One region of the Lysinibacillus sp. C5.1 genome, then DNA from elsewhere that is predicted to be linked to it. Evidence: riboswitches for the same ligand, from Rfam matches in the RefSeq annotation. Region 1 holds a riboswitch; the other holds the start of a gene.
What was found. A riboswitch is a leader RNA that binds a small molecule or an ion and turns the genes downstream of it on or off. The one in region 1 is predicted to bind FMN.

Region 1 (4,220 bases):
TATAATCATGTCGCGGTAAAATTTTCGCGGTTTTTTCCACACTTTCCATCATTATATCGCCACTAAAGACAACATCTGTATTAATTTTCCTTAATTGCTTTTTTAGTTCCGTGACCATATTTTTGTCCGTTATATCACCCATGTATAGGACAGCCACTGTCGTTTTAGAGCGCTTTCCGACTTCCACTGTTTCCACGCATAAAGAATTTGTAGGCAATCGCTTACGAATTAAGGCCACATTAATAAAAACATCTTCTATAAAATCATCTCTCGGCCCTTTTACCACTAGTTCTTGCTTTGTTTCTTCAGGATTTCGATTTGGTTTTTTTGTAATTTTACTTGAAAATAAAATTTTTTCCCCTTCAAAGTAAAGCAAAACAAACCCTGAATATACACGCGTAATAGCATCATCTAAATTGGTTACTTTTTGAAGATTAGGAATGTGTAAATCGTTTTTTATTTTTTCCTCTAATAAGTTTACAGAGCTGTCTTCAAACAAAGATTGAACTCGATCGATAATGACCTTATTCAATAAAAACTGATCGACCATCGACTCACATGTAATAAAATAAACATGCTGTTGTTGAAAGGTAAAAGATTGAAAAATTACGTCAGCAGAGCGTTGAAATAATTCTTTCAACATTTTCAATTCGATTTCTTGTTCTATTGATTGAATATTCCTCATCTCCTACTGAACCAAATTCAAACAAATTATTTTACTAAAATACTTATAAACATATATTTCCCAATGTCCAAAAAATTATGCAATAAATTTTACGACCATGCATCCTTTTAGCCAATCATTTTTTGTAAATTAGCCATTTCAATTGCAGACATCGCTGCATCATAACCTTTATTGCCAGACTTTGTTCCAGCACGTTCAATCGCTTGTTCAATATTTTCAGTTGTGACAATACCAAAAATCACTGGTACATTTGTCGAAAGCGATACGTTTGCAATGCCTTTAGCTGATTCGTTACACACATAATCATAATGCGTTGTAGAGCCACGAATAACTGTACCTAGACCTATAATGGCATCATATTTTTTCGTTTCAGCTAGTTGCTTTGCGATAAACGGTACTTCAAATGCACCTGGTACCCACGCAACATCTATTAAATCATCGTCTACACCATGACGCTTTAGCCCATCTAATGCACCACTTAATAATTTACTTGTTATAAATTCATTAAAACGACCAACAACCACCGCTATTCTTAAATCATTGCCAATTAATTGTGCTTCAAATGTTTTGCCCATCATTTCATTCTCCTCTTTTACATAGTAAGTGAATTTTCTATTTGCATATGTTGACGACGGTATGTTGCTAATGCGTCAATCGAAATCATTTTTAATTTATGTTTTTTTGCATATTTCACTAAATCATCAAAGCGTAACATTTCCCCATCATCGCCCATAATTTCACATATCACGCCAGCTTGTACACTGTTGCAAAGTTTAGCCAAATCGATAGTAGCTTCCGTATGCCCTCGACGCTCTAATACCCCATTGTCTTTTGCTATTAGCGGAAAAACATGTCCAGGTCTACGGAAATCCGATGCTTGTGCATGTGACGCTAGCATTTTTTGAATCGTCAAAGCACGTTCAAACGCACTAATGCCTGTTGTTGTCTCTTTATAATCAATACTGACAGTAAACGCTGTTTGGTGATTATCAGTGTTATCTACGACCATTGGCTGCAACGCTAATTTTTGTGCAAGCTGCTGTGAAATGGGTGTACAAATAAGCCCCCTACCATATTTCGCCATAAAATTAATCGTTTCTGGTGTCATGAACTCTGCAAGGGCCAGTAAATCTCCTTCATTTTCACGGTCTTCATCATCCACGACAACAATCATATTGCCCTGTTTTAAATCGGCAATCGCTTCTTCAATTGAATGTAGCAACATTGCCACCTCCTAATAGATATCACTTTATAAATTATGTTTTTTCTTTCTATAGCAGGTTAAAAACCATGCTTCGCTAAGTAATCTTTTGTAATAGTCGACGATTGCTGACTACCCTTTAGCTGGTGAATAATGTATTTGCCTACTAAATCGGTTTCGATATTGACTAGTGCCCCAACATTTTTAATTCCTAGTACGGTTTCTTTGTATGTGTGTGGAATAAGCGATACTGTGACACTGTTTTTTTCAACATGAAAGAGCGTTAAACTCGTTCCATCAATTGTGATTGAACCTTTAGGAATACAATAGCTTGTTAAGTCTTCTGAAAGTTCGATCTCAATATAGACCGCATTTGCCATTGGACGTTTACGTAAAATTTTCCCTACACCATCTACATGCCCTGAAACAAAGTGGCCACCAAATCGTCCATTGGCTGGCATTGCACGCTCTAAATTGACCGCATTTCCAACAGTTAGTTGCTGTAAATTCGTCGCTTTCACTGTTTCAGGCATTACATCCATTGTTAGCTCTTGGTCATTATAATGAGTTACTGTCAAACAAACCCCATTTACGGCTATACTATCCCCAAGCTTCACATCCGCCACTATTTTGGGCGAAATCACCGTTATTTCCATACTTCTCCTATCGCTTTGCAAGGTTTTTACTGTACCAATATCCTCAATAATACCTGTAAACAATTTTCCACCTACTTTCTTAACCCTATGTCGTAAACCTTTTGATAGTGATTATTTTAATTCCCCTTTCATTTTTTATAATCGAAACAAACAAAAAACCCCTTTCACATAAAAGGGGTTTTGGGAGTACTTGTCCATAAGACGTCACGAAATAAACCTAGTGGATACAAAAATTTTCCACAGGCTGCCATCTCATTGTTCTTCTCCCATCCAGACTATCACTGTCGGTTTTGGATTTGCACCAAATCAGCTTGCGCTCACGGACTTTGAATTGCTTCATCACCGCCGATTGGGAATTTCACCCTACCCCGAAGAACAGATATTTATTCAATTTTTGCCTAAATAAAAAACTTCCCAACAGAAGCGATGGGAAGTAGTATGCTATATAAGCGTAGCCAAATAGACCTTTTAAAGTCATACGAATTTAAAAAGCTTATACTTTCACCCTTCTCCCATCCAGACTGTAACTGTCGGTTTTGGATTTGCACCAAATCAGCTTGCGCTCACGGACTTTGAATTACTTCATCACCGCCGATTGGGAATTTCACCCTACCCTGAAGGATATATTATTTAGTTACTTCATACGATAACATTATTTTAATAGATTATCCACCTAAAATTTTATTAATATTCTCAGATCCTTACTTACTTTGGCACACAAACTATACGAGCAGATTTAAAATAATGATTTATCCTTTGTTTGGATAAAGCTCTTTAACAAATACTTTCATGACTATATCTTTAGGCTATATCCAATTTAAAACACCATCAATGTATGCTTCATTGTTTCTTAAAAGAAACTTTCATCTGTTATAAGCGTTACTTCTTACATGACCACATATAACCAGCTTGACATCTAAAAATTGGAATGTTAGTGTGTGTTATTATTCAACGCTACTCATATAACACAGTCGCTTGTTACTGGCATTGTCAAATTCCCCTCATAGGAGGTTTTTTTATTGTTTACTACTATTTTTAATACAATATCAACCCAACGGATAGTAATAATTTTTTTCTTGGTACTATGCTTTATAGCTTCTGTTATTTTCGTTCAACATAACGAAACATTTTATGAGCGTCCAATCGCAGAAGTTATAAAAACAGAATTGGAAGATTCAACATCTGTCTCAGATATGTACAGTAATGACGATTATTTATACACGCAGCGGATCACAGCAGTACTAAAAAATGGAAAAGATAAGGGGCGGCTTGTTTCTTTAATAAATGAGTATTCTTCTTCTGCCGCTTTTGATCACGAATACAAGGTCGGGAATAAAATATTTGTCTCTATTAAGGCAAATACAGATAATAACGGGACTTTAACAGGTACGATTTTAGACGTCAAACGTGACCAGTACGTATTAGTGGTTGCATGGATTTTTATTTTTTCTTTACTGATTGTTGGAAAAAGACAGGGCTTATTATCAATCATCAGTTTGATGGTGAATGCACTAATATTATCATTCGCATTGGATTTATATATAAAACACGCTAACGTTAGTTTAGTATTTGTCAGTGGTGTATGTATTCTATTATTTACATGTGTTTCATTGATTCTTATTAATGGATTAAATGAAAAAACCTATGCTGCTATGCTTGCAACAATACTAGGCACTTT
Region 2 (4,220 bases), 380 kb from region 1:
AAAAGTTTTGTATGAATGACTGGCCAAAGGGATTACTTATTGAAGAAAGAAGTCATGACTATTGGAGCGATAGATGTTGTGGGTTGGCGTGTTTACGAATGGTTATATCTCATTATAAAATACCTATACCAACCCAATTAGAATTACTTAAAGAAGGTTTAAAAAGAAAGTATTATATTTCGAAGGGATGGTTACACCAAGGTTTAGCCGATTTAGGAGAAATGTATGGGGTGAAGGGTAAGCCTATAGTTGTTAAAAGCGGTAAACAACTTGAAAACTTGCTTGTAACAAAGGGCCCAGTAATATGTTCTATTGCTCCAAAGTTCCCTAAAAACGGAAGCAAAGGGGGACATTTGGTAGTAGTATGTGGTCGAATTCATACCTCTAAAGGAAGACTAATTTGTTTTAGAGATCCCTCTCTTTGGGGAGAAACAAATAGTATAGTATTTGAAGACAGGTTCTTTAGCAGTTTTAGTGGTAGAGCAATTGTTTTTTCTTTGGATTAATAGAAGATATGATATTTTCATTAGAACTGTACGCCTGTAATCGAATAAAGCATATAACTGACCTGGTACCTCCGAGATGCGAATAAAGTAGTATACTTATTTAAAAGAAATCTCCCACGAAAATCAAAGGTATTGTCGAAATTTGCGGGAGATTGAACAAATTTATTATCTAAACTTGACTAATTTAAGTAGCAATTCGCTTCAAGTTATTGCGTTGACAATTATCCCAATAACAGCTTCAATACCTAAACCAATGGTAAATATCATACATTTTTTCATTCCCCTCATAATTTTTTTGTTATTTTAACCTAATGACCTTGGATAATAACTTTTACTTCCCTCATACTAAATTCACCTGTAAAAAGTCAATATGGTTTGCTGGTACTTTCTTTCGATATTCTTCCATGTGAGTCGATATTGCATAACCTTTTAATGTATTTCTACTTAAATTTTGTAGTTCTTTTTTGGAAAGTAAATCTGAAATTGCAAATTTAAGCAACAAAAAAACACCTCCTAGACATAACAGTCTAATAAGGTGTCATTACTTGAACACTATCCTAAATCATACTTTTTTACGCTTATTTCGATAAATACATTGTGCGTTGTTGGTTGATCCATTTGCGCATCGTTGTGAATAACAATGCCATAATCGCCGTTAATAACACACCTTTCACGATATTAAATGGTAAAATGCCTGCAACAATCATTGTGTATAATGAATCACCAACGACTGGCTCCATACCTAAGAAATAAGTGTACATCGGTAAAAATACTGCGATATTTAACAAGCTCATGCCAACCGCCATCACAATCGTTCCTGTTGCTAATCCTCCAACAAGACCTCCAATCGTTTTAAAACGGTTAAAAATAAATGATACTGGCAAAATAAATAATATGCCTGTTACAAAGTTTGCAATATGACCAACTGGCACTCCCGTTGGCGTACCAGAGAAAATCCAATCTAAAACATTTTTAAATAGCTCTACTAAAATACCTGCTACTGGGCCCATCGTGATGGCTGCAAGTAAGGCAGGCATATCACTGAAATCCACTTCCAAAAAGGCTGGGAACGGTGGAATCGGGAAATTAAATAACATTAATAAAAACGAAATACTACTCAGCATACCAATCGTAATAAACGATTGCAGTTTGACATTTTTCTTCATTGAAAACTCTCTCCTCTTTGCTGATTCAATCTTGCAAGAAGAAAGGTTACGACGTAATCGATTGTTTTTCACGAAAAAACCCTTATGCAAATCAGCATAAGGGAGAAAAGGCATGAGTAAATAACGCCATTACTAGCTATTTTTTGTGCATAGCGTGCATTTAAAGACACACTAAAAAAACGTTCGCACATAGCTTAATTCGTAACAACGAATGACGATCGTACCTCCATCTTCTCCCATCCAGACTATACTGTCGGCCTTGGAATTACACCAAGTCAGCCATGCAAAAAAATCTTTGCACAGGTCGCGGGCTGAAGAGCCATCTAGTAAATCATGCGAGCTACTGTAGCTTACTACTACACTAGCGATTTACAACTCTATTACCGCCGGTCGGGATTTTCACCCTGCCCCGAAGATGAATCAATATTATTTTATAAACTAACTATAATGTTTTATCACATAAAAGTAAATACTTCTGCTTAAAATAATCCGATTAAATTTGTATGGTTTAATAAATCAAGCACTTTGTGAGAAATAATGGAGTAGCTTATCCGCGGAACAAAGTCACTTACCCGCGATTTATTATCATTTACCCGCGAATCAAGGTGCTTTACCCGCGGTATTTCCATTAAAAAAAACAGCTATCTACTATCTGATAGCTGTTTTCTATATTATGGCATCATTTGTTTATTGGCACCTACAGGCATGGGTAAAAACTTTGTTAAATCAAAGCCTTCCCAACTTTCCTGGACAATGTTATCTAAACGTATCTTTTTATCAAAGCTTGACGCAGTCAACATCATCGCCTCGATTAATTGTGTTGCTCGTACGGCATCCATTGTCGTTAAATCAAGTGGTGCGTCAAATGTGACCACAACCCCATCTTCTTCTTCTTTTACAGTGTATGTGACATTTTCCGGAACAACTGGCACATAAACATCATCCTTTTTGTCTCGCATCGCCAGTAGAGCCTCTGTCACAGTAGGATACGTTTGATGGAAATCAGGCGATAAATATTCAGTCCCGTTTCCCTCTGTATATAAATAATAATTGTAATGATTATCTTTTGTTAGCGCTATAGGCTCACTCGGCTCTTCTGCTTGCGAAAACTCGTAATCAGAACCATCTGCCTGTTTAATGGCAATGGCTTTATATTCGGACTCGGAAAAAGTATCTTTTAACGAGTTTAAATATTTCGTGACAGAAGCCGAAGCTACATCATAATCATTTTCTTCTGGTAATACGTGCACAAGCGTTTTACCTTCTTCTTTTAACTCACCTTTGTACGGATGATAGTCTGTTAAACCCATTGCTTCTTCATCAATTTGAGGTGCGTATTTTTCATACATTTGTAAAGTTGTTGGCTTCTTCTTCCCAAAATCAGCAATTATTTTTTTGTTCGGAATAATATAGGTCATTGGTATGCTATCAGCCTTACCACCAGGTAATCCAATTCTGAAAACGACTGCATCGACTAAATCATCTTCGTAAACAGATGTCCGCAACGATAGGATACGAGCATGCTCAGCACCAATATTCGCTTTCATTACACTATCTGCATCTGCATTTTCACTTTCTGTGACCGACCGATCCTCCTGCACAGAAGAATAATTTTCGATTGGGGCGTTTGCTTCATCCTTTACGGAAGAATTGTTCGATACATAGATGTACCCTGCTAGTGATAGGACAAAAATTGCAGCAACACTACTTAAAATAGGCCACCTACTCTTGCGTCGTTTTATAGGTTTAGTATTTTCTTGAGCAGGCAATGATTGCGCTTGTTGTTCTTTTGCCTCAGCTACTGGTTGTATCGCCTCTTGAAGATGTATGTTGTCTTGTAAACGTGCATCAGCAAGCAATCTTTTTAACACTTCGTCTTTCGAGCGGTGGTCAGTAAGCTTCGGGGCATTGTTCAACATTTGTTCAAGTTGTTCATCGTCAAATTGTTTATGCGTCATTGCCTTTTCGCCTCCTGTTCCCTAACCTGTTGTAGATGTTGCCTTAAAAACTTAATGGCTCGATGTTGCGTCGTTTTAACCTTTGCCTCTGTCCAATCAAGTATTTGCGCAGTTTCAGTAATCGACAAATCTTGGAAATAGCGCATAATAATAACCATTTTTTGATCCCCTGTACAATTTTCAAGTGCAAACTCTATCTGCTTTAATTCATCACTGGCCTGTAGCACATCTTCCGGTGATGGTGTGGTTGAATGTAATTGTTCCGTTTCCCAGTCAAAAAAATCGAGTGAATGTTTTTGGCGCACAGCCTGCTTTCGAAAATGATCAATTGCGACATTTTTAGCAATAGCAAAAAGCCAAGTTTTTTCACTGCTATTCCCTGCAAATTGTTCATAAGATCGCAGCACACGGACATAAACCTCATGTGCAAGGTCCTCAGCAAGTGTGCGATTTTTTACTAGATAAATAAGAAACTGGAACACGTCTTGATGGTATGCATCGTATAGTCGATGGAACACGGAGTCATTCAAAGCACTCCACCCCCGTTCTCATAGTATTTGTCGTCTAACACTCGCACAAGTTACATTTAA

Region 2: another riboswitch for FMN. It lies ahead of I5435_RS06160 (ECF transporter S component); the one in region 1 lies ahead of ribE (riboflavin synthase).

What each region holds. Positions count from the first base shown of each region.
Region 1 is NZ_CP066226.1:1,723,043-1,727,262, reverse strand. It holds gene I5435_RS08110 (spore germination protein) at 1-685, opposite strand, end outside; gene ribH (6,7-dimethyl-8-ribityllumazine synthase) at 793-1,260, opposite strand; gene ribB (3,4-dihydroxy-2-butanone-4-phosphate synthase) at 1,278-1,907, opposite strand; gene ribE (riboflavin synthase) at 1,967-2,605, opposite strand; FMN riboswitch at 2,797-2,922, opposite strand; FMN riboswitch at 3,043-3,168, opposite strand; gene I5435_RS08090 (YibE/F family protein) at 3,562-4,220, shown strand, end outside.
Region 2 is NZ_CP066226.1:1,341,350-1,345,569, reverse strand. It holds gene I5435_RS06170 (C39 family peptidase) at 1-506, shown strand, start outside; gene I5435_RS06165 (hypothetical protein) at 847-1,005, opposite strand; gene I5435_RS06160 (ECF transporter S component) at 1,085-1,672, opposite strand; FMN riboswitch at 1,897-2,093, opposite strand; gene I5435_RS06155 (RNA polymerase subunit sigma) at 2,344-3,630, opposite strand; gene sigX (RNA polymerase sigma factor SigX) at 3,627-4,160, opposite strand.